Regions from separate parts of the Actinomadura kijaniata genome, predicted to be linked through region 1. Evidence: riboswitches for the same ligand, from Rfam matches in the RefSeq annotation. Region 1 holds a riboswitch; each other region holds the start of a gene.
The links. A riboswitch is a leader RNA that binds a small molecule or an ion and turns the genes downstream of it on or off. The one in region 1 is predicted to bind thiamine pyrophosphate.

Region 1 (9,645 bases):
TCCGAGATCCTCGCCGACATCGTCTGGCTGACCACCGCATGACCACCGCATGACCACCGCATGACCACCGCCGGGCCGTGACCGCCGGATGCGCGGGCCGCCGGCCGAAGGGGACGTGGCCGGGGATGTCGAGGACGGCTCACCGGCTCCGTCCCGGAGGTGGGAACGGCTGGCGCGGCCGTCCCACACCAAGGAGGCCCGGCATGGCGATCCACCGGATGGACGATGTCCTCATCGTCGTCGACGACCTTGAGGCCGTCATCGCCTTCTTCGTCATGTTCGCCGTCGACGACATCGAGGACGTCGTCGCCCGCCTGCGGGCCCACGGCGCCGAACTCGTCGGCGAGGTCGTGCGGTACGAGGACGTCTACCGGCTCTGCTACGTCCGCGGCCCCGAGGGCATCGTCGTCGGCCTCGCCGAGGAACTCGGCTGACGGCGGTGAACGACCGTCCGGCGGGTCCGATGGGCGGGGTCAGGACGTCGGCCGGACCATGCGGCCCACCAGCTCGGCGTACAGCGCGCCGACCTCCGCCGGGGAACGGCGGCCCGACACCCGGTACCACCGCGCCACGTCCACCACCAGCGACAGCGCCGCCAGCGCCGTCACCGGGACGTCCGCCACCTCGAACACGCCCCGCCGGACCCCGTCCTCCAGGATGGCGCGCACGGTGTGCTCGATCTCCCTGCGCAGCCCGGCGACCTCGGCGCGGTGCGCGCCGTCCAGCGAGCGCAGCTCGTCCTCGATGACCCGGCTGGTGGTGTGGTAGCGCGCGCCCCGCTCCACCAGGGCCAGGATCGCCGCGCCCAGCCGCGCCTCCGGGTCGTCGGGGGCTTCGGCGACCGCCTCCCGCACGCGTTCGAGGGTCTGCCGCGTTCCCAGGACGGCGATCCGGTAGAGGAGCTCCTCCTTGGACCGGAAGTGGACGTACAGGCCGCCGGGGCTGAGCCCGGCGTGCTCGGCGATGTCGCGGGTCGTGGTCGCGTGGTAGCCCTTGGCCGCGAACGCCAGCACGCCCGCCACCATCAGCCGCCGCGCGGTCTCCGTCTCGACCACGCCCGCCCAGGCGGCCTCCAGCTCGCGCGCCTCCCGCTCGTTGGACGCCCAGCGGTGCGGCGTCCCGGCCGGACGGCGTGCCATCGTCCCTCCCCGTGAAAAGGCGGTGTGCGGGCCCCGCACCCGCACACCGCCAGCATAGTGAGTGAGCGCTTGCTCACCTACTCGGCCGGGGCGACCGGGAGGTAGACGCGCCCGCCGGCCTCGCGGAACTCGGAGGACTTCTCCTTCATGCCCTCCTCGGCGAACCGCCGCACATCCTGCGTGATCTTCATCGAGCAGAAGTGCGGCCCGCACATGGAGCAGAAGTGCGCGGTCTTGGCCGGGGCGGCCGGGAGCGTCTCGTCGTGGAACGAGCGCGCGGTGTCGGGGTCCAGCGACAGGTTGAACTGGTCCTCCCACCGGAACTCGAACCGCGCGTCCGACAGCGCGTCGTCCCACGCCTGCGCGCCCGGGTGCCCCTTGGCCAGGTCGGCGGCGTGCGCGGCGATCTTGTAGGCGATCACGCCGGCCTTCACGTCGTCCCGGTCGGGCAGCCCCAGGTGCTCCTTGGGCGTGACGTAGCACAGCATCGCGGTGCCGTACCAGCCGATCATCGCCGCGCCGATCGCGGAGGTGATGTGGTCGTAGCCGGGCGCGATGTCGGTGGTCAGCGGGCCCAGGGTGTAGAACGGGGCCTCGGCGCACCACTCCTGCTGGAGCTCGACGTTCTCCTTGATCTTGTGCATCGGGACGTGCCCGGGGCCCTCGTTCATGACCTGGTTGTCGAACTCGGCCGCGATCCGGGTCAGCTCGCCCTGGGTGCGCAGCTCGGCGAACTGGGCCTCGTCGTTGGCGTCGTGGATGGAGCCGGGCCGCAGTCCGTCGCCCAGCGACCAGGTGATGTCGTAGGCCGCGAAGATCTCGCACAGCTCGCGGAAGTGGGTGTAGAGGAAGTTCTCCTCGTGGTGCGCCAGGCACCACGCCGCCATGATCGACCCGCCGCGCGACACGATCCCGGTCTTGCGGCGCGCGGTCAGCGGCACGTACCGCAGCAGCACGCCCGCGTGGACGGTCATGTAGTCCACGCCCTGCTCGGCCTGCTCGATGACGGTGTCCCGGAAGACCTCGTAGGTGAGGTCGGCGGGGTTGCCGCCCACCTTCTCCACCGCCTGGTACAGCGGGACGGTGCCGACCGGGACGGGGGAGTTGCGCAGGATCCACTCGCGGGTGGTGTGGATGTCGCGGCCGGTGGACAGGTCCATGATGGTGTCGGCGCCCCAGCGGGTCGCCCACGTCATCTTCTCGACCTCGTCCTCGATGGAGGACGCCACGGCGGAGTTGCCGATGTTGGCGTTCACCTTCACCAGGAAGTTCTTCCCGATGATCATCGGTTCGATCTCGGGGTGGTTGACGTTGGCGGGCAGCACCGCGCGCCCGGCCGCCAGCTCGGCCCGCACGAACTCCGGCTCCACGCCCTCGCGCAGCGCCACGAACTCCATCTCCGGGGTGATCTCCCCGCGCCGCGCGTACGCGCGTTGCGTGACCGCCCCTCCGGCCGCCCGCCGCGGCCGCCGGGACGGGAAGCCCGCCCGGTCGCGCAGCGGGTCACCGGAACGGCGCCCGTCGTCCTCGGGCCGCGCCGGGCGCCCGTCGTACTCGGCGGTGTCGCCGCGCTCGGCGATCCAGGCCGCCCGCAGCGCGGGCAGCCCGCGCCGCACGTCCGCCTCGTGGTCGGGGTCGGTGTACGGCCCGGAGGTGTCGTAGAGCACGACGGTGTCGCCGTTGGTGAGCGGGACCTCCCGCATCGGGACCCTCAGGTCGGGACGCGACCCCTGGAGGTAGGTCTTACGGGCGTGCGAAACCACGGTGTCGTTCGTCATGACGACTCGATCTCTCCCTACGCCGGCATTACCCGGTCAGGTTCCAGCGGTCAGCGGCCGTCCCAGCCGCAATCTCAGCCCGGTTCGCCGGGCACCCGCGATCTGTCGCCGACGACGTTAACGCGTTCCACCCCCATTGCCGCAACCCGGCCCCGTGAGGTATGGACGAACGCACCGACGACCACCGCGACACACCGCCCCACACCCTGAACAGCCCCAAGCCGCACCGCAGGACAGGGGAGGTCGTTGCGGCGGGGTTTCAGGGGGTGAGCCAGTCGCGGATCAGGGTGGCGGTCTCCTCGGGGCGGTCCAGGTAGAGCATGTGGCCGGCGTCGAGTTCGGCGGCCGCGAAGTCCGCGACGGCCGCGCGGCAGGCGGTGACGTACGCGGGCCGCACGACCCCCGCGCGGGTGGCGACCACCAGGAGGGTGGGCACCTCGCGCGGGGGAGTGGCGGCGGGCCGGGCCATCTCCGAGAACGCCGTCACCACGGCGGCGCGCTCGTACCGCCACCGCCACCGGCCGTCGGCGCCCTGCTCCAGGTGGTCGGCGACCTCGGCGTCCACCGCCTCCGGCGCGGCCTCGGCCCAGCCCCTGGCGCGCTCGGCGCGGGCCTCGGCGGGGTCGGCGAACGAGAGGTCCCGCAGGTACCGGCCCGCGCTCCGGCGCGCGTGCGCCGGATCCAGGCCGATGCCCGGGTCGAGCAGCACCAGGCGGCGCACGCGTTCGGGCGCGGCGCGGGCCAGGTGCACGGCGATCATCCCGCCGTAGGAGTGGCCGACCAGGTCGAACCGCTCCTCCGGGAGCGCCGCGAGGAGGTCGGCGACGTGGGTGTCCACGTCCCACGGCGCGTCGTGGGGGGAACGCCCGTGCCCGCGCAGGTCGGGCGCCAGGACGCGGAAGCCGTCCAGGTGCCGTTCGGCCAGCCGCCGCCAGCGGGCCCCGTGGCCGCCGATCCCGTGCAACGCGACCAGCGGCCGCCCCGCGCCGTGGAAATTCACGTGCAGACCCGTCATGCCGGAATCCTATGATCGCGCCATGCGCGCGGAGGAGACACCGGTCCGGGCCCGGATCGCCGAGCTGACCGACGACATCACGGCACGGCCCGGCCGCGTCCGGGACGAGCCCCCGGGGGAGCTGCTCTACCACGCGGTCCGGGGCGTCCGCGCGGCGGAGGCGGCCGATCCCGGGGCGCTGGCCCGGGAGCTGGCGGCCACGGGCGATCCGGTGCTGCGGGGCGAGGCGCTGCGGATCGTCCGCGAGGCCCTGCACGACGCCGCGCTGACCCCGGCCCGCGCGCGGGGCCTGCTGGTGGGGCTCACCGAGGTCGACGACACCGCGACCGGGGACGTGCTGCGCGAGCTCGCCGAGCCGTGGGCCGCGTTGGAGCCGCTGACACGCGACCGGCTGGCCCGCTTCCTGGGAACGGGCCACGCCGAGGCCGCGCTCGGGACGGCGGCGCGGCACGGGCACGCCGACCTGCTCCGCGAGGTCGCCGCCGACCCCGGGCGCGCCCCGGCGCTGCGCCGCCGGGCGCTGGAGCTGCTCGGCGGACTGGCCCGCCGCGAGGACGTCCCCGCGCTGGTGGGCATCGCCGCCGCCGACCCGCTGCTGCTGGCCGGTCCCGCCGTGCGCTGCCTGCGCGGGATGCACCGGCGCGGCCACTTCCCGGCCCCGGCCGACGTGCCGGGGATCGCCGCGCTGGCCCTCGCCGACCACACCGTGCCCGCCGGCGAGGTCGCCACGGTGCTGTTCACGTGCCGCGCCGAGCTGCTCCGCACGCTCACCGACGGCGACGGGGACTGGCCGAGGCGGCTCGAACTGCTCACCGCGCTGGCCGCCCAGGGCACCGGTGACCTTCCCGTCGGCGACGCCGTCACCCGCGCGCTGCGCACCGCCCGGGACCCGGAGCCGTTCCTGCGCGCCCTGCGCGCCCTGCGGCACGTCCCCGCAGAGGAGGACGTGCTGGAGGCGCTGCCGCGTTCGCCCGGGGCGGCGCTCGACGCGCTGGAGGCCATCGGCGGGGAACGGACGGCGGAGGTCCTGCGCGCCGGGCTGGGCGTGGACGGCGGGCATCCGGTCCTCGCCCACCTGCGGCCGGTCCGCCACCGGGCGCTGGAGGTGCTGTGGCATCTCACCGAGGACCCCGGACGGCGCCGGTCGATCCTGGTCCGCCTCAACCCCCGCGACCTGCCCCGCCGGATCGCCGCCGACCTCGGCGGCCCCGACGAGCGCGAACTCGCCGTCCTGCGCACCGGCCTGGCCGCGGAACGGCCGGAGGACGCCCTGTGCCGGCTGGCGCGCAACGGGGGCCGCGCCACCCTCCCCGCCATCGCCGACCTGCTGCTGCGCGTGGTCTCCGACCTGGCCGCCGCGTGGACCATCGGCGCGCAGCCCCACGAACCGGACGTGCCGCAGGAGGTCCGCGACGCGATCCGCGGCCTCGGAACCCGGCTGCACGAACGCGGCGCGATCCGCCCCCGCTGCCTGCTGGACGCCGCGAACGCGACCGACGCCGGTCACGCGCTCCTCGCGGACCTGGCACTGGACCTGCTGGAACGCCCCGACGTCAGCGCCGCCGAACAGGTCGTCCTGCTGCGGCTGCTCCAGGACGTCCCGGGCGCCCGTGCCCGCGCCCGCGTCCACCCCCTGCTCCGCCACCGGGACCGGCACGTCCGCAAGCACGCGATCGACCTGCTGGCGCGGACCGGCGGCGCGGACGCGCTGTCGGCGAGCCTGATCCCGCTCACCGCCGCCCCCGACGTCCAGACCGTGCGGCAGGCGGTGTCGGCGCTGGGCGGCGCGCGGGCCGCCTGGGCGGCCGAGGCGGTCGCGGCGTGCCTCGACCACCCCAACATGAACGTCAAGAAGACCGCCGCCACCGCCCTCCACCGGGCCGGGGCCCCGGCGGCGGTGCCGAAACTGCTGTACTGGCTCGGCGCGCACGACAACCCCGGCCTGCGGGAGTCGATCGTCGAGGCGCTGCGGAGCGTCCTCGGCGGGGCATGGCGGGCCACCGTCATCGCGGCGGCGGAGCGGGCCGGGGACCACCGCACCCGCACGCTGCTGCTCCAGGCCCTTCCCGAGCCGGAGAAGCAGCCCCCGCCCCCGGACCCCGACGTCGAGGCGCTGACCACGCTCGGCTGGGACGCCGGGCCCGGACGTCGGCTGGCGCTCCGCGACGACCTCGACCCGAAGGCGCTGAAGGACCTGCGGCCGATGCTGGAACGCTGGCTGGACCTGGCCGCCGACGGGCGTCACCTGCGCGGCCCGGCCCTGCGGTTCGCGCTGCGCCTGTGCCCCGCCCCCTGGTCGGACGGCGAGGTGCGGAGCTTCGCGCGCTCGGCGCCGACGCTGGTGGCGGGCCTGACCGAGGTCGCCGGGGAGGACCGCGACCGCCTGGTGGCCGCGCTGGAGGAGGCGCTTCCCCGGCTCCCCGAGGCCCGGAGGGCCGAGATCGCCGAACGCGTCCGCGCGCTGCCCCCGGGCGCCGTGGACGGCCGGGGCCTGCTGGTCCTGCTGCGCCGCGCCGGGGCCTTCCTCACGCGTGCCGACCTGGACCGGGCGCTGGCCGCCGCGCCGTTGCCGACCCTGGAGGAGGTGCTGCGCGAGGCGTTCGGGATCGCCCCGCCGGGGGACCCGCACGACCTCCGGGAGGCCGGCAGGTCATCCGCCGTCGGCCCCGCCCCCGGCTCAGGGGAACGACCGGACACCGGCGAGCGCTGGCGCGCCGCGCTCCGCGAGGCCGTCACCTCGCCGGCCCGCCTGCGGCGGTTCCGGGTCGCCGACCACCCCGCCGGCTCGCGGGACCGGCTGGACGCGCTGGTCCGCGTGTTCCCGGAGGCGGGCGCCGACGTCCGCGCCGCCCTGCTGGACTGGATGACCGGGCTGCAGCCGATCGACGCGCCGCCCTGGACGATCGCCGAGGAGGCCCGTAGCGCGCCGGACCACCGCGAACCCGACCCCCGGGACCTGGACCAGCCCCGCTCGGCCGCGCAACGCGAACGCCTGCTGGCCATGCTGGAGGACCCCGACCCGGGCCGCCGCGCGACCGCCGCCCGCGTCCTGGCCGGCTGGCCGGAGCCGGAGATCCGGCTGACGCTGCTGCGCGCGTTCCTGCGCGGCCGGATCGAACCGTCCCTCACCGCGGACCTCGCCCGCCCCCTGACGGAGCTGGACGAGAGGGAACTGCGGGAGGGCGGCACGGCGTTCCGCACGCGCGCCGCCCGCGCCGCCGCCCACCTCGACCCCCTGGACGCGGCGCGGCTCGTCCCCCTGCTGCTCGACTGGTGGGAGGACGACGACCGCGACCTCCGCGCCGCCGTCGCCGGGGCGCTGCGCCGCACCACCCCCGACCTGCTGGCCGACCGGCTCGCCGCGCACCCGTCCCTGCTCGGCGTCCTGACCGGCGTCCCGCTGCTCGGCACCCCCGCCCTGCGGCGGACGCTGCGCGAACTGCGCGACGCGGGCCACGGCGACCGCGTCGACCAGGTCACCCTCGTGGAGGGTCCGCTGCGCGCCCCCGGCGCCGTCGGGCGGGACGCCGCCACCCTCACCGCGCTGCGCGCCCGCACCCGGCCCCCGGGCGCGCAGACCCCCGACCCCGAGGACCTGTTCCGGACGGCCCGCACCGGCGCCGTCGAGGAGGCCCGCCGGGCCCTGACCACGCTCGCCGAGACCCACCCCGGCCCCGAACTGGCGGAACTGCTCGTCGAGTCGATCGGCCACCCCGAACGCCGGATCCGCCTGCACGCCCACCGCCTCGCCCGCACCCACCTGGACCGGGCGGCCTACCTGGAGCAGACGGCCCGCCTGCTGGACGACCCGGCGCCCGACGTGGTCCGCTCGGCGATCCGGACGCTCTCGCACGCCGGCTGGCGGCCCCTCATCCCCACCCTCGCCGACCTGCTGACCCACTCCGACCAGCGGCTGCGGAGGGCCGCCGCCGAGGGGCTGGCCCGGTTCGGGACGGCGGCGCTGCCCGCCCTGCGGCACGCCGAGGGCCGGGCCCGCCCCGACCGCCGCCCCCGCTACACCGCCCTCATCGAGGAGATCACCGGGTGATCACGCGGCGACGAACCGGTCGCTCCGCTCGCCCCGCAGCCGCCCCTCCGGCAGCCGCCGCCCGAACGCGACCAGCAGCAGGTCCTGCGCGTCCCCGTACAGCGGCGCGCCGTCGCCGAACGACCAGTCCAGGTCCTCGGCGCACAACCGCACGCCCGCCAGGTCGGCCCCGAAGAACCGCGCGCCGCGCGGGGTGACCGCCTCCAGCAGGACGCGCAGCCGGTCCTTGGGGACCCGCCGGTCCAGCCCCAGCGGCACCGTGATGTCGAGGCCGTGCACCACGTCGTGTCCCAGCGCCGCCACGCTCCCGCCGACCGGCGGCGTCCAGGGGTGGTGGGCGTTGTCCCGCAGGAAACCGGCGATCTCGGCCGGGGAGAACGCGGCCGCGTCCCGGCGGGCCAGCCGGTCGGTCATCCGGTTCAGACTGCCTCGCGCCCGGACCAGTTCGGCGGCGATCCTGGGGAAGGGGTACCGGAACCCCATCGACATGTGGGCGGCGACCTCGCGCACCCGCCAGCCCGCGCACAGGGTTGGAGCGCTCCACCGCTCCGCCGGCAGCCCGTCCAGCAGGTCCGCCAGCTCCCGCCGCTCAGCCGCGATCATGCCCTTGACGTCCATCGAACGCTCCCCTCGCCGGTCCAGGTGATCAAGTCTGGCCACAACCGGACCATAAGTCCAAGAAAGGATCCTTCGCGCAATCAGAAGAGATGGTTATGGCCCCTGGGTCGGGGGCGGGTGCGGGCACCGCCGCGTCCCCCGGCAGGATGGCCCTGTGGCGACGGTGCTCTGGACGCGCGGGGCGCGTGACACGGTGATCGCGGTCGCGCTGCTGGGCGGCGCGCTGGCGATGGCGGCGGCCTGGCCCTGGACGCGGCCGCTCGACGCCGCCGGGGCGCTGCTGCTGGCGGGCGTGTACCTGCCGCTGGCCCTGCGCCGCCGCCGGCCGGGCGCGGTCCTGGCCGTGACGATCATGGCGGCGCTCGGCTTCCACGTGCTGCAGTACCAGCACCACGCCGCCGTCCCCGGCGAGGTCGCCGCCCTGTTCAACTACGCCGTGCTCGGCCGCCGCCCGCGCGCGGTGCTGGTCGGCGCGATGGCCCTGCTGGCGGCCGGGGCCGCCGCGTGCGCCGCGCTGCTCGGCGGGCGCGCCGCGATCGAGCAGATCGCCATGATGGAGGCGGTGATCGCCGCCGTTCTGGTGGTGCAGGCCTGGCGGATGCACCGCGCCCGCATGGCCGCGATCCTGGAGCGCGCCGAGCGCGCCGAGCGCGACCGCGCCGAGGAGGCCCGCCGCCTGGTCGTCGAGGAACGCCTGCGCATCGCCCGCGACCTGCACGACCTGCTCGCCCACAGCATCACCGTCGTCGGCGTCCAGGCCGGGGCCGCCGCCCACCGGGTCGCCGGGGACCGCCCCGTCGACCGCGCCGAGCTGGCCGCCACCCTCAACGCGATCGCCGCGACCTGCCGCGACGCCCGCCGCGAGCTGCGCGCCACCCTGCGGCTGCTGCGCGGCGACGACGCGCCCGCCCCGCTCGCCCCGCCGCCCGGGCTGGCGGACGTCGCCGACCTGGCCGGGGCCGCCCGCGCCGCCGGGCTGGTGGTCGACCTCGCCGACCGCCTCACCGGACGGGCCGGGCCGCAGCCGGCGCCGGAGGTCGGCGTCGT
Region 2 (9,645 bases), on a different contig from region 1:
GGCGGCTGCGAACGGTGCTGCTGCACCGGCCGGGCGCGGAGCTCAAGCGGCTCACCCCGCGCAACAACGACAAGCTCCTGTTCGACGGCATCCCGTGGGTGGGCCGCGCGCAGGAGGAGCACGACGCGTTCGCGCAGGCGCTGCGGGACCGCGACGTCGAGGTGCTGTACGTGACCGAGCTCCTCCAGCAGGTGCTGGAGTACGAGGGGGCGCGGGCGCGGGCCATCGCCGACACGATCGACGACAACCGCTGGGGCGACCAGCTGCGGCGGGTGGTGCGCGGCTACCTGGAGGACCTGGACCCCGAGGACCTGGCGCAGGTGCTGGTGGCGGGGCTGGCGCACGAGGAGCTGAAGACCGCGCACGGTCTGGTGTACCGGTTGATGGACCGGCTGGACTTCATCATCGACCCGCTGCCGAACCTGCTGTTCATGCGCGACAACAGCGCCTGGATCGGGGACCGGGTCGCGGTGACGAGCCTGGCGATGCCCGCGCGCCGCCGCGAGTCGACGCTGACCGGGCTGATCTACGCCTGGCACCCCCGGTTCGCGGGCGTCGAGCCGGTGTACGACCCGTCGCTGGAGCACGTGGAGGGCGGCGACGTCCTGCTGCTGTGCCCCGGCGTGATCGCGGTCGGCACCGGGGAGCGGACCACCCCGGCGGGCGTGGAGCGGCTGGCCCGCCAGGTGTTCGACGCGGGCCTGGCGCACACGGTGCTGGCCGTTCCGATCATGCAGGAGCGCGCGACGATGCACCTGGACACCGTCTGCACGATGGTGGACGTCGACACGGTCGTGATGTACCCGCCGATCGCGCACTCGCTGACCGCCCACACCGTCACCGCGGCCAACGGCGACCTGCGGGTGGAGGGGCCGCGCCCGTTCCTGGAGGCCGCCGCCGAGGCGATGGGGCTGGACCGGCTCAAGGTGATCGACACCGGGCTGGACCCGGTGACCGCCGAGCGCGAGCAGTGGGACGACGGCAACAACACCCTGGCCGTCGGGCCGCGCCTCGCCGTCGCCTACGAGCGCAACATCGAGACGAACGCGCATCTGGAGGCGGCCGGGATCGAGGTCATCCGGATCGGCGGCAGCGAGCTGGGCAGCGGACGCGGCGGGCCGCGCTGCATGTCCTGCCCGATCCTGCGCGACGAGCCCCGATGAGACGACGTGACCCCGGGGGCCGGGCGGCCTCCGGGGTCACGGACGTTGGATGGCTCGGGCGGTGTCGACGGGGGCACGACAGCGCCCGAGCTTGAAGAGGACCATACAAGGTGCGGGCATGGTCCGCTAGCCGGGGTATGCCCGAGTTTGCGGTATCCCATGCCGGGGACCGTGGCGCAGATCCTCGTCGGGGTGGCCCGCCTCGTCCGGAAGCTCCACGAGGCCGGGGATCGCGGCGTGGACCGAGCCCGCGGGGACGGCCCCGTTGCGGCCCGCTCCCGTCCGGACGGTCCGCGGCGCGCGCAGCACGGCCCAGACGGTGGTGACGCCGCCCTCCTCGTGCCGGACCCCCCAGTTCTCCGACAGCGCCTCGACGATGCCGAGACCGCGTCCCCCCAGGGAGGACAGCGTTCCCGGGCCCCGGCGCGGCTGGGTGGTCGCGCCGCCGTCGCTGACGGAGAGCTCCAGTTCGTCCCCCTGACGGCTCCAGGCGAGCCGGACCTGCCCCCCGGGCAGCGGGCGCGCGTGCCGCAGGGCGTTGCTGAGCAGCTCGCTGACGATGACGTTGACGTCGTCGACGACCGACTCGCTCACGCCCACGGCCGCCAGTTCCGAACCGAGGCGCCGCCGAGCGGCCGCGACACTGGTCGGCGCGTGTGGCAGCAGTACGACGCTCGACGCCCTCACCTCCCCGTGGATCCGCTGGATCCGTCTTCCCGGATGCACCCCGCCGCCCGTATTCCGGTAAGACCGAAATGCCCAGTACGGCTTGGACTGAAACCGGACGGCATGTCCACGCCACCGGCCCCTCGACGCGACCGCTCTGTCGCCCACCGTGCGACCACCTCTCCCGTCACGGCGATCACCCCCCGCACGGCGCCAGGCCGGGACCCCCTCGCGAACGAAAGTCAACAAAGGATCTATCCAGCCACGGACTGATTACTCCTCACGCGCACGTTTCGTCCGTCACACCCTCGGGACACCACTCTTTTCCACGGAGACACGAGTGGTCTTCCCCCATGATCACGGCGAGGGGCCGATTCCGGTGACCGCATCCGGCCGCCCGATCCGGCCGCCGCCTTATGGCACCGCCCCAAACCCCGGAACGCCGCAGGTCAAAACCGGGTCACGCCGGGTCGGCCCGCTTCAGCACCAGGCGCATGCAGGTGCCCGGCCCCGGCTCCGGGCTTTCGGCGGCGTCGCCGGGCGGTCGCCAGCCGAGCGGCCCGGCGCCGATCCGCTGGTGCTCCGGAACGCCCGAGTACGGCCGCCCGCCCATGACCGGGGCCTGCGGCCGTTCGCCGGGGACCCGCCGGGGGGCCGGCGGCGCGGACCGGCGCGCGGCCGGATGCGCGGAGATCGTCCCGCCCTGCGCCTCGGTCAGCCGCCGGACGATGTACAGGCCGAGGCCGATGCCGCCGAACCGCCGCCGGTCCCCGGCCTCGCCCTGCACGAACCGCTCGAAGATCCGCTCATGGTCGCCGGGCGCGATCCCGATCCCCTCGTCCTCGACGGTGACGAGCAGGTCGTCGCCCTCCGCCCAGGCCCGCACCCGGACCGTCCCGCCGTCCGGGGAGTACTTGAAGGCGTTCTCCAGCAGCTGCCCCAGCACGATGTCGGTGGCCATCGCGTCGCCGCGCGCCTCCGGCAGGTCCGGCGCGACGTCCAGCTCGACCCGGTGCAGCGGCGACAGCGACTCGAAGCCCGCCACGACGCCCGCCAGCACCCGCGCCAGGTCGAACGCCTCGATCGTCACCGGCAGCTCGTCGGCGCCGGCCCGCGACCCCAGCAGCAGGTGCTCGACCAGGCGACCCAGGGAGCGGGCGCGCTCGGCGATGGTGGCGACGGCGGAGCGGCGCGCGTCGTCGGCGAGCTCGTCCCAGCGGTTGACCAGGGTGGCGGCGAACCCCTGCACGACCGTGATCGGGGTGCGCAGCTCGTGGCTGGTGGTGGCCAGGAACAGGTCCTTGGCCTCCTCCAGGGCCTTGGCCTCCGACACGTCGCGGAAGTCGACCACCAGCTCGCCGGTCTCGGGGATCTCGGCGGTCAGCACGTTCAGCCAGCGGCCGGACGGCAGCGGGAACGTCGACTCCCGGCCCGGCTCGGGGGTCGGGAACGGCGGCTCGCGCCCGATCGCCTCCGCCGACGGGATCCCGGTGAGGGTGTGCGCGGCGGGGTTCCACTGGCGGACGGTCCCGTCGGGGCCGAGCACCGCGATGCCGTCGGCGGAGGCGTCGATGACGGCGCGTTCGTGGGCGCGCTGCCGGACGACCTCGGCGTAGGCGACGGCGTTGCCGACCGCGACCCCGGCGTGCCCGGCGAGCAGTTCCAGCAGCTCCAGCTCGGTGTGGCCGACCTTGCGCCCGCAGAACAGGGCGTACAGGGCGCCGTAGGGCTCGTTCTGCACGTAGCTCAGGCTCAGCGCGATGGTGTGCAGCCCCGGCAGCTCCGACCAGATCAGGTCGCCGAGCCGCTGCTCGCCGCTGGCCAGCTTGACGCTGCGGCCCGAGCGCAGCAGCTCCCCGACCAGGCTGTCGCGCAGGTCGGCGGTGCTGCCGCGCAGGTGGGCGGGCAGGCCGTGCATGCTGACCAGCCGCAGCCGCCGGCCGTCCTCGATCCGCACGAAGCCGCCCGCGTCCGCGCCGGTCAGCTCGATCAGCGCGGTGGTGATGCGGTCCAGCACCTCGGCCAGGTCCAGCTCGGTGCCGAGGTCGGCGACGACGTGGTTGAGGCGGCGGACCAGGCGGGCGCGCTCGGCCATGTGGTGCGCGGCGACCTCGTCCTCCTCGACCGGGTGGTACACCCCGACCCAGCCGAGCTGCTCGCCGGTGGCGTCCCGCAGCAGGCTGGTGTCGATCCGCACGTCGATCAGCCGCCCGTCGCGGTGGAACCGGCGGGTGGCGATGGAGATCTGGCCGCCGCCGTCGCCCCGCGTGAGCAGGCGCTCCTGCACGGCGTTGTGCTCGGCCTTCAGCTCGTCGGGGACGATCGGCGGGACGCGGCCCAGCATCTCCCCGGCGGTCCAGCCGAACATCCGCTCGGCCGCCGGGTTCCACACCGTGACGCGGTAGCGGTTGTCGACGGCCACGATCGCGTCGGCCGCGCTGTCGAGGACGGCGCGGGCGATCGAGTCGTGGGCGAGGTCGTGCACGACTGCCATCGTGCCACCGGATGGTGGGGCGGCGCCGGGCAACGGCCACCGAAAGGTTCTTGCGACCTTCCGGTCACCTCCGGAGGAACGCCACTTCACGGGTGACGGCCGCCGCCGGGCCCGGTCAGGACGACCGGCGCGCCAGCCGGCCGGCCAGCAGCGCCGCGAGCCCGGCCACCAGGAACGACAGCAGCGACGCGCTCATCCACGACTGCGGGGTGAACCCGACCGTGCCCTGGAGGTCCTTCCAGAACGCGGCCCACCAGCCCACCGCGCCGGGGTAGATCATCTGGTAGGTGACGAACCCGGCCAGCCAGGCGACGATCATGCTCCAGCGGGACGGCGCGTCGCGGTCGGTGTTCCAGCCGCGCCGCCCGCCGCCGAGGAAGAAGTCGGCGGCCAGCACTCCCAGCATGGGAACGAACACCGAACCGATCAGTGACAGGAAACTGGCGTAGTCGCCGATGTCCAGCAGCAGCGCCAGCCCGGTGATCAGCACGCCGAGGGTGACGGTCAGCACCCGCCGGTCGGCCCTGGGCACGAGGTTCTGGATGGAGACGGCGGTGGAGTAGACGTTGGCGAACGACTGGTCGGCCTCCCGCAGCACGAACACCGCGAAGAACACCACGCCCAGTGCCACGTGCAGGAACGGGTCGAACACCTTGCCCGAGTCGCCCGCGACCAGCGCCAGCGCCAGCAGCCCCAGGATGTAGGCGAAGATCTGCGTGACGGAGTAGCCGATCGCCGCCGCGCCGAACGCGCCCCGGGCGCTGCGCGCGTGCCGCGTGTAGTCGGCCGCGACCGGCACCCACGAGATCGAGACGGCCAGCGCCGCGTCCGCGCCGATCCAGAACCCGCCCCACGAGCCTTGCGTCAGGTCGGGCAGCGGCTCCCGGAGCAGCTGCACGTAGAAGTAGACCAGCGCGACGAGCACGGCGGCGGTGACGTACCGCCGCAGCAGCCGCACCGACCCCAGCGGCCAGATCGTCAGCGCGGTGGTGAGCACCCCGGCCGCGATCACGTACACCTCGCGGGGCAGCCCGTCGTACAGGGCCCGCGCCGCGTCGGCGATGACGATCAGCTCGAACGTCCCCCAGCCGATGAGCTGGGCGATGTTGAGCACGGTCGGGACGTAGGACAGCCGCGCGCCGAACAGCCCGCGCAGCAGCACCATCGCGGGCTTGCCGGTGATCGCGCCGGGCGCGGCGGCCAGGCCGAGCATGAGCCCGCCGACGGCCGTTCCGACGATCATCGCGACGATCCCGGCGACGATCGACATCGTCGGCCGGCCGTTCTCGTCCGGGGCGAGCAGCGTGTACGCCCCGGAGAAGGCGAACAGGCTCACCCCGAGGTTGGCCCAGAACGCCCCCTGGTCCCAGAACCCGAGCACCCTGGGCGCGGGTTCGTCGAGGGTGAGGGGGGCCTCGGCGGGCTGAGGGCGTTCTTCGACGGCGGACGTCACGGGGTCACACTCCCTACGCCGGCATTACCCGGACAGGTTCAGGCGGTCGGTGACGCCTCCGGTCACCCTCTCAGCCCGGCTGACCCGAGCTCCCGCGTTGTTTCGGTCGGTCGGAAATCGTACCCTCACCGCCGAGCCACCCGATACCCCTGGTGAACCCGCCTATGCTCCGGAAATGAGGGCACGAGCACTGATCTTGGCGGTGGGCGCGGGAGTGCTGCCGCTCACCGGCTGCGGCGACGGCGACCCCGCCCGCGCAGGGGCGCGGCCCCGGTCCGGTGGCCTGTACCGGCCGCACGAACGACGGGCAGGCCGTGGCGCCCAGCGGCCGGATCGACTCGATTTCCCCGGACGACCGGGCCGACTTCGTGCGCGGGGACTTCACGGTCACGGTCGGCGGACGGCAGGTCCTGAAGGGGAACCGCCTCGGCCCCGGCTGCCGACCGGCCGGGATCCGCCGGTCAGGCGACGTACGGCGGGCCGTCCTGGGTGGGGCCCGCCTCCATGGGGCGGCCGTTCTCGGCCCAGCGCTTCATGCCGCCGTCCACGTTCCGGGCGACCCAGCCCGCCTGGTTGAGCGCGACCGTGACCTGCGCCGACCGCATCCCGGACCGGCAGATCACGAAGATCTCGCGGTCGCGCGGGATCTCGGCGGCGCGGTCGCTCAGCTCCCCCATCGGGATGTGCACGGCCTCGGGCGCGTGGCCCGCCTCCCACTCGTCGTCCTCACGGACGTCCAGCAGGTACGCGTCCTGCGGAACCTCGGCCGCGTCCACCGCCGGTACGTCGTCCCCGAAAAACATCACACCTCCATGGAACCGTGTGGAGCGCCCCTGCGTCGAATTCCGCATGCGGTATCGGACGCTCCTTTTCGCCACGTCCAGTCTGGCCATGATCCTGCCACTGGCGGGATGCGGCTCCCAGCAGGCCACGAACAACCGACCCGCTGACAAGCCCCCCGCCACCTCGGTCGTCCCCACGCCACCGGCGGGGGACTCCCTCACCGTCGAGGTCAAGGCGTCGCCCGAGGCGCCCGCGAAGACCTGGAAGCTGACCTGCGATCCGCCGGGCGGCGACCATCCGAAGGCCAGGGAGGCGTGCGCGGCGCTCGCCAAGGCCAAGGACCCCTTCGCGCCTCCGCCCAAGGACCGGATCTGCACGAAGATCTACGGCGGCCCTGAGGTCGCCACGGTCAGGGGCACCTGGCAGGGCAGGCCGGTCGACGCCAAGTTCACCCGCACCGACGGTTGCGAGTTGCACCGTTGGAGCAGCGTGGGTCCGCTGTTCGGCGACGTCCCCAAGGTCCGCTGAGCCCGCGTTCCGACCGGCCCGCCGTCCCCGACCCCACAGGTCCGCCGACGCGGACGAGCCCTCCCCGTTCCGGCTCGACCGCGGGAAAAAGGCCCCGGCCGCCCGGCCGGGGCCGTTCCCTTGTCCGGGGACGTGCGAGACCATCGATCGAGTCGATCTTCCGTCAAGGCTTCGCGACGAAGAAACCCACAGGCTTGTGGAAAGCTGTGGACAGTCCTGTGGACAACTTCGCGACCCTCGGGAACTTCGCGACATTCACCCTGGCTATCCGGTCACCAGAGGACAAAAACCCTAGGGATTACCGTCTCCGGCTCCACGCATCCTGTGGATAACTTCCGTGTAACAAGGCGCCCAAAGTCCTCCCATCCACGGCCGTCCCCGCTAGACGGCGTTTCCGGTCACTCGCCGCGAGCGGGAACGGGCGGCCCGGCCCGGGGCCGGGAGACGCCCGCGCGTCCGGTGTGTCCCAGGTCACGGGGAACCCATACCCCCTAGGGGTTGCAATCCCGGCCCTGATGAGTACTATCGAGGTCATGAGATACCCCCTAGGGGTACTTGAGAGGGAGGTTCGGGATGAGCGTTGACACCACCTACACCGTCGCCGGAATGACCTGCGGCCACTGCGTCGGCTCCGTCAGGCAGGAGGTCGGCCAGATCGCCGGGGTGACCGCCGTGGACGTGGACCTGGCGACCGGCAAGGTGACCGTGACCAGCGACGGCCCGCTCGACGACGCCCGGGTGCGGGACGCCGTCGAGGAGGCCGGCTACGAGGTGAAGGTGTGACATGAACGTCGCGACCAAGCTGGGGGCGTTCGCCCTGGGCCTGGCCGCCGTCTTCGGAGGCGCCGTCGGGGTCGGGCAGATCACCGGCCCCGTCGGCGCGACCGCCGAGACCGGCGGACACGGCCACCAGGCGGGTGGCGCCCGGAACGCAACGCAGAGCGGCGGGCACGGCGACGGCCACGGCGGCGGCGACGCGCCGGCGACCTCCCCCGTCCCGGGCGGACTCCAGGTGTCCGAGGACGGCTACACGCTCGTCCCGGCCACCACGACGGTCGAGCCGGGCGAGCGGACCGACTTCCGGTTCACGGTGAACGGCCCGGACGGCAAGCCCGTCACCGCCTACGAGGCCCTGCACGGCAAGAAGCTGCACCTGATCGTCGCGCGGCGGGACCTGTCGGGGTTCCAGCACCTGCACCCGACCCTGCTCGAAGGGCAGGCCGGGGGCGGGGTCTGGTCGATCCCGCTGACCCTGCCCGACGCCGGGACCTACCGCTTCTTCACCGACGTCAAGCCGCAGGGCGCCAAGCGGCAGCTCACGCTGGGAACCGACGTCGTCGCGCCCGGCGAGCAGAAGCCGAAGCCGCTGCCCGAACCCGGGCGCACCGCCCGCGTCGACGGCTACGAGGTCACGTTGAACGGCGACCTCGTCCCCGGGCGCAGCAGCAAACTGACCCTGTCGGTGCGCAAGGACGGCCGGCCCGTCACCGACCTGGAGCCGTACCTTGAGGCGTACGGTCACCTGGTCGCGCTGCGCGGCGGCGACCTGGCCTACCTCCACGTCCACCCGGACGGGGAACCGGGCGACGGCAGGACCAGGCCGGGGCCGGACATCACGTTCCACGCCGAGGTCCCGAGCACCGGAACATACCGCCTCTACCTGGACTTCCAGCATGAGGGCAAGGTCCGCACCGCCGAGTTCACCGCGCGGGCGGGAACGGCCGCGACCCCGCCGCCCGCCGGAGACGGCGGACACGGGGACGACGGACACACGCACTGAGACGTCCCGCACGAAGATCACCGAGAGGAGCGAGCAATGGGCACCGGCAGCACGACCGGGCAGATCGAGCTGGCGATCGGCGGGATGACCTGCGCGTCGTGCGCCGCCCGCATCGAGAAGCGCCTGAACAAGATCGAGGGCGTGACCGCGACCGTCAACTACGCCACCGAGAAGGCCAAGGTCGAATACCCCGACGGCATCTCGGTCCAGGAACTGATCGCCTCGGTGGAGAAGGCCGGCTACACCGCCGCGCCGCCCCCGCCGCCCAAGGACGACGGCGCCGGTGACGAGGCGGAACCCGCCGGAGCCGACGAGCTGCGGCCGCTGCGCCAGCGGCTGGCCACCGCGCTGGTGCTGGCGGTCCCGGTGATCGCGATGGCGATGGTGCCGGCGTTGCAGTTCACCAACTGGCAGTGGCTCTCGCTCACCCTGGCCGCCCCCGTGGTGGTCTACGCCGGGTGGCCGTTCCACAAGGCGGCCTGGACCAACCTGCGGCACGGCGCGGCCACCATGGACACCCTGGTCTCGCTGGGCACCCTGGCGGCGTTCGGCTGGTCACTGTGGGCGCTGTTCTTCGGCACCGCCGGGACCCCGGGCATGAAGCACGGCTTCGAGTTCTCCATGACCCGCACCGACGGCTCGGCCAACATGTATCTGGAGGCCGCCGCCGGAGTGGTCGCCTTCCTCCTGGCCGGGCGCTACTTCGAGGCCCGCTCCAAGCGCCGCGCCGGAGCCGCGCTGCGCGCCCTGCTGGACCTGGGCGCCAAGGAGGTCTCGG
Region 3 (9,645 bases), on a different contig from region 1:
CCCGACCGGCGCGCGGCCCTGCTGCTGGCGAAGCTGACCGGGGACGAGAAGATCGGGCTGCTGGCGTCCGACGACCCCTTCGGCGGCCCGCTCGGCGGGATCTCCGAGAACGCCCACGCCGACACCTCCCACGGCGTCCCCCGCCTCGGCGTCCCGCCCCTCTACATGGCCGACGGACCCGCCGGGGTCCGCCAGGGGAGGGCGACCGCGCTGCCCGCGCCGATCGCGATGGCCGCCGCGTTCGACGAGGACGCCGCCGCCCGCTACGGCGCGACCGTCGGGTGGGAGGCCCGGCACCGGGGCAACGACGTGCTGTTCGGCCCGACCGTGGACGTGCTGCGCGCCCCGCTCAACGGCCGCGCGTTCGAGGGCCTGGGCGAGGACCCCCACCTGTCGTCGCGGACCGCCGCGGCCTGGGTGAGGGGCCTCCAGCGGCAGGGCGTGATGGCGTCGGTCAAGCACCTGGCCGTCTACACCCAGGAGACCGACCGGCTGGAGCTGCGGATGAGGGTGGACCCGCGCACCCTGCGCGAGATCTACCTGCCGCCGTTCGAGGCGGCCGTCCGGCAGGGCGGCGCGGCGACCGTGATGTGCGGGTTCGGGCAGGTCAACGGCCGCTGGGCGTGCGAGGACGGCGGCGTCCTCACCGGGATCCTGCGCGGCGAGTGGGGCTTCCAAGGGTTCGTCGTCTCCGACCACACCGCCCTGCACGACGCGACCCGCGGGATCAACGGCGGCCTGGACATGGAGCTGCCGGTCGGCCTGAGGTACAACGCCTGGACGCTCGGGCGGGCCGTCCAGCAGCGGAAGGTCACCTGGGCGACCATCGACGGGCGGGTCCGCGCCATCCTGCGCACGATGTTCGCGTTCGGGGTGTTCGACCGCGCCGCCCATCCCAACGACCTCACCCGCGCCGACCGCGCCGCCAGCGAGGAGACCGCGCGGCGCGTCGCCGAGAGCGGCATGACGCTGCTGAAGAACGCCGGCGGGATCCTGCCGCTGAAGGCCCCGAAGTCGATCGCGCTGGTCGGCCGGGGCGCGGTGGAGAACCCCAGCGGCTTCGGCTCGGCCAAGGTCGAGCCGTTCACCCAGGTCACCCCGCGCGACAGCATCGCGCGGCGGGCCGGGAACGGCACGACCGTCACCCACCACGACGGCCACCACCGGGCGGCGGCGGTGGAGGCGGCGCGCCGGGCCGACGTGGCGGTCGTGTTCGTCTCCGACACCCAGGGCGAGTTCTTCGACAAGTCCTGCCTCACCCTCACCTGCGCCCGCGACCCCCTCAAGGGCGACCAGGACGGCCTGGTCGCGGACGTCGCCGCGGCGAACCCCGACACGATCGTGGTGCTGGAGACCGGCGGTCCGGTGCTCACCCCCTGGGCCGGCCGGGTCAGGGGCGTCGTGCAGGCGTGGTACCCCGGCCAGCGGGGCGGCGAGGCGCTGGCGCGCGTGCTGTACGGGGACGTCGATCCCGGCGGGCGGCTGCCGATGACGTTCCCGGCCGCCGGGAGGGACGCGCCCCTCGCCGGGAACCCGGCCCAGTACCCGGGCGTGGACAAGACCGTGACGTTCTCCGAGGGCGTCATGGTCGGGTACCGGCACTACGACGCCAGGAGGCTCACGCCGCGGTTCCCGTTCGGGCACGGCCTCTCGTACACGACGTTCCGCTACGGCGGGCTGTCGGTGCGGCCGGACCGGGTCCAGGTCACCGTCACCAACACCGGAAAGCGGCCGGGTTACGCGGTCCCGCAGATGTACCTGGGGCTGCCGTCGCCGCGCGCCGGGATCCCGCAGCCGCCCCGCCAGCTCAAGGGGTACGACAAGGTCCTGCTGGCCCCCGGCGCGAGCGCCCGCGTCACGTTCCCGATCACCTCGCGGTCGCTGGCGTACTGGGACGAGGCCGCCAGGGGCTGGCGGGTCGCGCGGGGCTGCTACGCCGTCGGCGTCGGTTCCTCCTCCCGCGACCTTCCGCTCACCGGCCGGTTCGGGCAGAGGGGCGCGGCCTGCTGACCGCGCGTTCGCCGTCGGGCTGCGGGGCGTCGCGGGGACGCGGTACAAATAACGCGGTACAAATGAGGCATTCCCCGTCCGTCCCCCGCCCCGCCGGAGTCCCCCGTGCCGCATGACCCCTCCCCCGCCACCCGGCGGCGGCCGGGCCGTCCCCTCGGCCCCGACGACCCGGACGAGATCGGCGGGTACCCGCTGGTGTCCCGGCTCGGCGAGGGCGGCCAGGGCGTCGTCTACCTGGCGCGCGACCCGGCCCGCAAGGACCGGCCGGTCACGGTGAAGCTGCTGCGCGGCGGCCGGGCCGCCACCGCGCGCGCCCGCGGCCGGTTCGTCAAGGAGGCCGCCGCCGCGCGGCAGGTCACCGGGCGGCACACCGCGCGGGTGCTGGACGCCGACGTCACCGGCGACCGGCCCTACATCGTCAGCGAGTACGTCGAGGGCCCCACGCTCCAGGACGTCGTGGCGGACCGGGGCCCGCTCCGGGGGGACCGGCTGCGCCGGACGGCGCTGGGCAGCGCCGCGGCGCTGGCGGCGATCCACCGGGCCGGGGTCGTGCACCGCGACTTCAAGCCCGGCAACGTCGTGCTCGGCCCCGGCGGCCCCAAGGTGATCGACTTCGGGATCGCCCGGACCGCCGACGCGACCACGCTCACCACCGGGCCCGTCGGCACCCCCGCCTACATGGCCCCCGAGCAGATCGAGGACGAGCCGGTCGGGCCGCCGGCCGACGTGTTCGCCTGGGGCGCGACGATCGTGTACGCGGCGACGGGGCGGCCGCCGTTCGGCACCGGCCCCAACGCCGCCGTCATGCGGCGCATCACCACCCGCCGCCCCGAACTCGGCGACCTGGAGGGGCCGCTGCGCGAGCTGGCCGCCCGCTGCCTGGACAAGAACCCGGCGGCCCGGCCCACCGCGCGCCAGCTCGTGCGGGCGCTGCGCGAGGACCGCGCCCCCGCGCCCAAGCCGCCTCCCCGGGAGATCCCCCGCTACCGGTGGCGGATGATGGTCGCCCTGGCGGTGGTGTCGGTGCTGGGGTTCGCGCTGGGCATCCTGATCTGACGGACCGGGCCCGGGGCTCCGGGGCTCACCAGTGCGGCGGGCGCTCCTCCAGGAAACGCGCGTCGTCGCCGTCGTCGGAACCGCGCCACTCGCCCCAGCCGGTGTCGGTGTCGTCGGATGTCTGGTCGGGCAGCACCGGCAGGTCGTCGTCCAGCTCCACCGGGCGCTCGTCGTCGGGTCGCACGTTCATGTGATCCATTGTCGGGGATGGCGGAACGCGCCCGACCGGGACCCCCCTCGGCACCGGGACCCTCTCAGCACCGGGACCCGGACACCGGCGGCGCGCGTCACAGCTCCGGCAGGCGGCGCGCCAGCTCGGCGGCGGCCGCGCCCGGGTCGGCGGCCTCGGTGATCGCCCGCACCACCACGATCCGGCGCGCCCCGGCGGCCAGCACCTGGTCCAGGTTGGCCGCGTCAATCCCGCCGATCGCGAACCACGGGCGGCCCTCCCGCTGCCCGGCCACGTACTCCAGCAGCTTGGGGCCGGGGGCCTCGCGGCCCGGCTTGGTCGGCGTCGGCCACACCGGGCCGGCGCAGAAGTAGTCCACGCCCGGCTCGGCGGCGGCGGCCGAGGCCTGCTCGTCGGAGTGGGTGGACCGGCCGATCAGGATGTCCTCGCCGGCGATCTGGCGGGCCAGCGGCACCGGCAGGTCGTCCTGGCCGAGGTGCAGCACGTCGGCGTGCGCGGCGCAGGCGACGTCGGCGCGGTCGTTGACCGCCAGCAGCGCCCCGTGCCGCTCGCACGCCTCCCGGAACACCTTCAGGTACTCCAGCTCCCGCCGCGCCTCCAGCCCCTTCTGGCGGAGCTGGACGATGTCGACGCCGCCCGCCAGCACGGCGTCCAGGAACTCCGGCAGGTCCCCCTGCCGCTCCCGGGCGTCCGTGCACAGGTAGAGGCGGGCGCGGCTGAGCCGGGCCCGCAGGGAGACGGCGCGGTCGGAGAGCAGGTGCCTGGACACTGGGGGTGGTGTTCCTTTCCGGGGCGTGGGGCCACGGGCCACGGGGCGAACCCCGTGGCCCGTGGCCCCGTCAGTTCAGCGGTCGAACGGGTGGAGGCTCAGAAGGCCAGGGCCTGGGCGCGGCGGCGCACCTCGGTGCCCCGGTTCTCGCTGAGCGCCTGCACGGGCGTGCCGGGCAGCGTGTCGTCGGCGGTGAACAGCCAGCGCAGCGTCTCGACCTCGCCGTAGCCCGCGTCCGACAGCAGCGTCAGCGTTCCCGGCAGGCCCTTGATGACCTGGCCGTCGTGGATGAACGCCGCGGGCACGACGAGCACCCCGTCGCGCCGGACCGCCAGCAGCTTGCGCTCGCTGATGAGCTGCTTCAGGCGGTTGATCTTGATGCCGAGGCGCTCGGTCGCCTCCGGGAGGGTCAGCCACTCCCCGACCAGGGTGTCGGTGCGGGGGTCGAGCGCGTTCTCAACGGTCGTGTGCGTCTGGGTCACGCCCCCTTGCTACCACGTCCCGCCGAAAGTCAAACCCTCAGCTCCGCGCCGCCTGGCGCACCGGGACGTCCGGATCGGCCAGCGCGCCGGGGTCCACCGGCGTCCCGGCGGCGATCAGGCGCCTGGCCTGGACGAGGTCGCGGGGCCGGTCCACGGTCAGGATCGCGTCGAGGCGGTCGCCGGTCAGCCACGCCACGGCCCATCCGCGGTCCGCCGGGTCGCCCCGGCGCACCATCCGCTCGGAGGCGGCGTGGAAGCCCGCGTACTGGACCATGCGGCCGAACTGCTCGGACCAGAAGTAGGGGGCGGCGTCGTAGGCGGCGTCCTGGCCGAGGAGGGTCGCGGCGGCGACCTCGGGGGCGTTGAGGGCGGTGTCCCAGTGCTCGACCAGCAGGCGGCGGCGGTAGCGCTCCGACCACCAGGCGGCCACGTCGCCGACGGCCACGACGTCGGGGCGGGCGGCGCCGCCGGCGTGGGCGCGCAGGGAGGCGTCGACGACCACGCCGCGCTCGACGTCCAGGCCGGAGCCCTCCAGCCAGGCGACCTCGGGGCGCACGCCGACGCCGACCACGATCTCGTCGGCGTCGATCCGGCCGCCGTCGGCCAGGAGCAGGTGCCCGTCCCCGACCGAGGCGACCTTGACGCCGGTGCGCAGCCCGACGCCCGCCTCGGCGTACCAGGGGGCGGTCAGCGCGCCGACCTCGGGGCCGAGCGCGTGCGCCAGGGGCGTGTCGGCGGCCTCCACGACCGTGACGGCGCAGCCCTTGCGCGCGGCGGTGGTGGCGACCTCCGCGCCGATCCAGCCCGCGCCGACGATCACGACGCGGGCGCCCTCCACCAGGCGCTCGCGCAGCGCCAGGGAGTCGTCGATGGTGCGGACCACGTGCTGGCGGCCGTCGCCGGGCAGGGTGACCGGGGCGGCGCCGGTCGCGATGACCAGGCCGTCGAACGGCAGCTCGCCGGCCGTGGTGGCGAGGACGCCGCCCCCGCCCGCGGCGGCGAGGGTGAGGCCGGTGGCGCGGTCGCCGAGCAGCAGCTCCACGTCCAGCGCGGCCCAGTCGGTGTCCACGGTGGTGTCGTCGCTGTCGCCGGCGAGCACCGCCTTCGACAGCGGAGGCCGGTCGTACGGCCGGTGCCGCTCGGCCGACACGAGCGTCAGCGCGCCCTCGAAACCCTTGCCCCGCAGGGCCTCCACGGCGCGCACCCCGGCCAGCCCGCCGCCTGCGACGATCACCCTGTCCATGGGGCCGAACCCTACTCGGCCGCCGTGCGGCGCAGGCGGGCGGCACCGGAGCACGGCCGGGGGTCGTAGGGTGGAAACCGACAAAGCGCGGGAGTCCGGGCATCGCCGGGCTGAGAGGGCGGCTGAGCGTGCCGCCGACCGCCAGGACCTGATCCGGATCATGCCGGCGAAGGGAGCGCGCATGGACGTTGTGATCATCGGCGCCGGGGTGGTCGGGCTGGCCACCGCGTGGCGGGCCGCCGCCCGGGGCGCGGCCGTCACCCTGGTCGACCCGGCCCCCGCCAGCGGGGCCTCGAACGTCGCGGCGGGGATGCTCACCCCCGTCAGCGAGCTCACCTACGGCGAGGAGCCGCTGCTGCGGCTGGGGCTGGCCTCGCGGGAGCGCTACCCGTCGTTCGTGGCCGAGCTGGAGGAGCTGACCGGGCACGACACCGGGTACCGCGCCGACGGCCTGCTCCAGGTCGCCTTCGACGCCGACGACCTGGCGTCCCTGGAGGACCTGCGGCGCTTCCAGGAGTCGCTGGGCATCCCCAGCGAGGCGCTGAACGGCCGCGAGTGCCGCAGGCAGGAGCCGATGCTCGCGCCGGGCGTCCGGGGCGGGCTGCTGGTCCCCCAGGACGGCTCGATCGACCCCCGGAAGCTGGCGCCCGCGCTGCTGGCGGCGGCCGAGAGGTCGGGCGTCACGCTGGTGCGGCGGCGCGCGGCCGGGATCGTCGTGGAACGCGACACCGCCGCGGGCGTCCGCCTCGACGACGGGACGGTGCTGCGCGCCGACCGGACGCTGCTGGCGGCCGGGCCGTGGTCGGGCGACCTGGAGGGGCTGCCGCCGGGCCTGGTGCCGCCGGTGCGGCCGGTCAAGGGGCAGGTGATCCGGCTGCGCGCGCCGGTGCCGTTCCTGCGGCGCTCCACCCGGGGCCTGGTCCGGGGCTTCCCGATCTACCTGGTGCCGCGCGGCGACGGCGAGCTGGTGGTGGGCGCGACCCAGGAGGAGCTGGGGTTCGACACCCGCGTCACCGCCGGGGGCCTGTGGGAGCTGCTGCGCGACGCCCGCGAGCTGGTGCCCGGCGTCACCGAGCTGGAGTTCGTCGAGGTGTCGGCCGGGCTGCGGCCCGGCTCCCCGGACAACGCCCCGGTGATGGGGCCGACCGCGCTGCCGGGCCTGGTGCTGGGCACCGGGCACTTCCGCAACGGCGTGCTGCTCACCCCGGTCAGCGCCGACGTCCTGGCGGCGGCGCTGCTGGACGGCGCGGTGCCCGAGGTGGGCCGCCCCTTCACCCCCGACCGTTTCGAACAGAGGGTCTGAAAACGTGCAGGTCATCGTGAACGGGCAGCCGCGCGAGCTGCCCGAGGGAACCACCGTGGCCGACGCGGTCGCCACGGTCACCGCGGCCGGGTCCGGGGTCGCCGCGGCGGTGAACGACGAGGTCGTGCGGCGCGCCGACTGGGCGGCCACGACGTTGCGGGACGCGGATCGGCTGGAAGTGCTGACCGCGGTGCAGGGAGGCTGAGGCATGGGCGACGACAGGAACGGGACCGACGCGCTGGTCATCGCGGGGCGGGAGTTCGGCTCCCGGCTGATCATGGGGACCGGTGGCGCGCCGAGCATGCACGTGCTGAAGGAGGCGCTGGTCGCCTCCGGCACGGAGCTGACGACCGTGGCGATGCGCCGGGTGGACCCGGCGGCGCGCGGCTCGGTGCTGGACGTGCTGCGCGAGTGCGACATCGCCGTGCTGCCCAACACCGCCGGGTGCTTCACCGCGGGCGAGGCGGTGCTGACCGCCAAGCTGGCCCGCGAGGCGCTCGGCACCGACTGGGTGAAGCTGGAGGTGATCGCCGACGAGCACACGCTGCTGCCCGACCCGATCGAGCTGGTCGACGCCGCCGAGCAGCTGGTGGCCGACGGCTTCACCGTGCTGCCCTACACCAATGACGACCCGGTGCTGGCGCGCCGTCTGGAGCAGGTCGGCTGCGCCGCCGTCATGCCGCTGGGCTCCCCCATCGGCTCGGGCCTCGGCATCCGCAACCCGCACAACATCGAGCTGATCGTGGAGCGCGCGAACGTCCCGGTGGTCCTGGACGCGGGCCTCGGCACCGCCAGCGACGCCGCCCTGGCCATGGAGCTGGGCTGCGACGCGGTGCTGCTGGCCACCGCCGTGACGCGCGCTCGGCATCCGGCGCGGATGGCCGCCGCGATGCGGCACGCCGTGGAGGGCGGGCGGCTGGCGCGGCTGGCCGGGCGCATCCCCCGGCGGCGGTACGCGCAGGCGTCGTCGCCGTTCGAGGGCATCGCCACCTGATTGAAGGACCGCTTAACGGTCGGGTCCAGATTTAGTCGCTGGACCTGAAGGTTCCGGTCGCACGAAACTAGGCGCAACCGGTGCGCACCGTTCGGTGTCCACCGAAATAAACCAGACCTAGGGTGCGATGCATGGGACAGAGAGCAGATCGGCGCGCGGTGGCCGCGGCGTCGGTGACGGTGGTGCTGTGGGCGTCGGCGTTCGTCGCGATCCGCAGTGCCGGGACTGAGTTCGGCGCCGGCGCGCTGGCGCTGGGCCGGATGCTCACCGGGGCGCTGGCCCTCGGCGTGATCTGCCTGGTGCGGCGCGAGGGCCTGCCGCCCCGCGCCGCCTGGCCCGGCATCGTCGCCTCCGGCGTGCTGTGGTTCGGCCTCTACATGATCGCCCTCAACTGGGGCGAGCAGCTGGTGGACGCGGGCACGGCGGCGCTGGTGGTCAACATCGGCCCGATCCTCATCGCGCTGCTGGGCGGCTGGCTGCTGAAGGAGGGCTTCCCGCCGCGGCTGATGGCCGGGATGGCGGTGTCGTTCGCCGGGGCGGCGGTCGTGGGGCTGTCGATGTCGGGCGAGGGACGCGCCTCGCTGCTGGGGGTCGTGCTGTGCCTGGTCGCCGCCGTCACCTACGCGGCGGGCGTGGTGAGCCAGAAGCCCGCGCTGCGGCACGCCTCGGCGTTGCAGGCCACCACCTGGGGCTGCGTGATCGGCGCGGTGGCGTGCCTGCCGTTCGCCGGGCAGCTGGTCGACCAGCTCGGCGACGCCTCGCCCGCCGCGATCGGCAACATGGTCTACCTCGGTGTCTTCCCGACCGCACTGGCGTTCACGACCTGGGCGTACGCGCTGGCCCGCACCTCGGCGGGCAACATGGGCGCCACCACCTACGCCGCGCCGGCGCTGGTGGTGCTGATGTCGTGGGCGCTGCTGGCCGAGGTCCCCGGATGGCTGACCCTGGCCGGCGGCATGCTGTGCCTGGCGGGCGTCGCGGTGTCCCGCAGCCGCCCCCGCCGCCCGGCCCCGGTCGACGCCCCGGTCGACGACCCGGCCCCCGAGGCCGTCGCCGAAGGAGCCACCGAGACGCCCGTGCGCTGACGGTGTGACCGGTTGCGGACGGGGCCGCCACCCAACCGCACCCTCCGGGTGACTGTTCCCGGGGGGCGCGGCCGGGGTGCACTGGTCCCCGAACGCCTCCAGGGGGACGCCATGCAGCACACGCCGCCGTTCGGGGTCGCGTCGCCGTTCCTGGCCGCCGGGGCCCTCGCCGCGGTCCTGACCGGCTGCGGCGGGGACGGCGGCGGGTCCTCCGGGGGCGGCTCCTGCCGGGGCGACCGCTGCGTGGGCCAGAGCCCCGTCACGACCCGCTGCGCCGACAGCGGCCGCCGGCTGGAGACCCGGGACATCGACCGCAACACCGGCGACCCCGAGACCAGCCACCGGGTCGCCACCGCCGAGCTGTGGCGGTCCCGGCGCTGCGGGTCCGCCTGGATCCGCATCGTGAACCGGGACGGCGCGGCCTCCGCCGAGGACGTCGCGGCCGCCGCGATGCTGGTGTGGCTGCGCTGGCGGGAGGTCCCGGCCACCCGGGGACAGGACCTGTCGGGGTTC

Region 2: it holds a riboswitch for thiamine pyrophosphate, as region 1 does, so the genes downstream of both, HNR61_RS09695 (purine-cytosine permease family protein) here and thiC (phosphomethylpyrimidine synthase ThiC) in region 1, are expected to answer to the same signal.
Region 3: it holds a riboswitch for thiamine pyrophosphate, as region 1 does, so the genes downstream of both, thiO (glycine oxidase ThiO) here and thiC (phosphomethylpyrimidine synthase ThiC) in region 1, are expected to answer to the same signal.

What each region holds. Positions count from the first base shown of each region.
Region 1 is NZ_JACJIA010000005.1:449,865-459,509, forward strand. Features, by position in the region: gene HNR61_RS21885 (DUF4132 domain-containing protein) at 1-42, shown strand, start outside; gene HNR61_RS21890 (VOC family protein) at 204-434, shown strand; gene HNR61_RS21895 (TetR/AcrR family transcriptional regulator) at 474-1,139, opposite strand; gene thiC (phosphomethylpyrimidine synthase ThiC) at 1,217-2,917, opposite strand; TPP riboswitch at 2,913-3,026, opposite strand; gene HNR61_RS21905 (alpha/beta fold hydrolase) at 3,177-3,932, opposite strand; gene HNR61_RS49305 (HEAT repeat domain-containing protein) at 3,955-7,980, shown strand; gene HNR61_RS21915 (maleylpyruvate isomerase family mycothiol-dependent enzyme) at 7,981-8,640, opposite strand; gene HNR61_RS50030 (sensor histidine kinase) at 8,753-9,645, shown strand, end outside.
Region 2 is NZ_JACJIA010000002.1:524,416-534,060, forward strand. Features, by position in the region: gene HNR61_RS09680 (arginine deiminase) at 1-1,163, shown strand, start outside; gene HNR61_RS09685 (ATP-binding protein) at 1,290-1,889, opposite strand; gene HNR61_RS09690 (sensor histidine kinase) at 2,290-4,323, opposite strand; gene HNR61_RS09695 (purine-cytosine permease family protein) at 4,439-5,776, opposite strand; TPP riboswitch at 5,771-5,882, opposite strand; gene HNR61_RS09700 (rhodanese-like domain-containing protein) at 6,238-6,579, opposite strand; gene HNR61_RS09705 (SSI family serine proteinase inhibitor) at 6,668-7,087, shown strand; gene HNR61_RS09710 (heavy-metal-associated domain-containing protein) at 7,661-7,870, shown strand; gene HNR61_RS09715 (DUF8832 domain-containing protein) at 7,872-8,867, shown strand; gene HNR61_RS09720 (heavy metal translocating P-type ATPase) at 8,904-9,645, shown strand, end outside.
Region 3 is NZ_JACJIA010000007.1:56,117-65,761, reverse strand. Features, by position in the region: gene HNR61_RS25485 (beta-glucosidase family protein) at 1-2,010, shown strand, start outside; gene HNR61_RS25480 (serine/threonine-protein kinase) at 2,116-3,066, shown strand; gene HNR61_RS25475 (hypothetical protein) at 3,092-3,256, opposite strand; gene thiE (thiamine phosphate synthase) at 3,354-4,025, opposite strand; gene HNR61_RS25465 (Rv2175c family DNA-binding protein) at 4,124-4,507, opposite strand; gene HNR61_RS25460 (NAD(P)/FAD-dependent oxidoreductase) at 4,545-5,750, opposite strand; TPP riboswitch at 5,828-5,942, shown strand; gene thiO (glycine oxidase ThiO) at 5,932-7,053, shown strand; gene thiS (sulfur carrier protein ThiS) at 7,058-7,258, shown strand; gene HNR61_RS25445 (thiazole synthase) at 7,262-8,047, shown strand; gene HNR61_RS49390 (DMT family transporter) at 8,179-9,132, shown strand; gene HNR61_RS25435 (DUF2690 domain-containing protein) at 9,244-9,645, shown strand, end outside.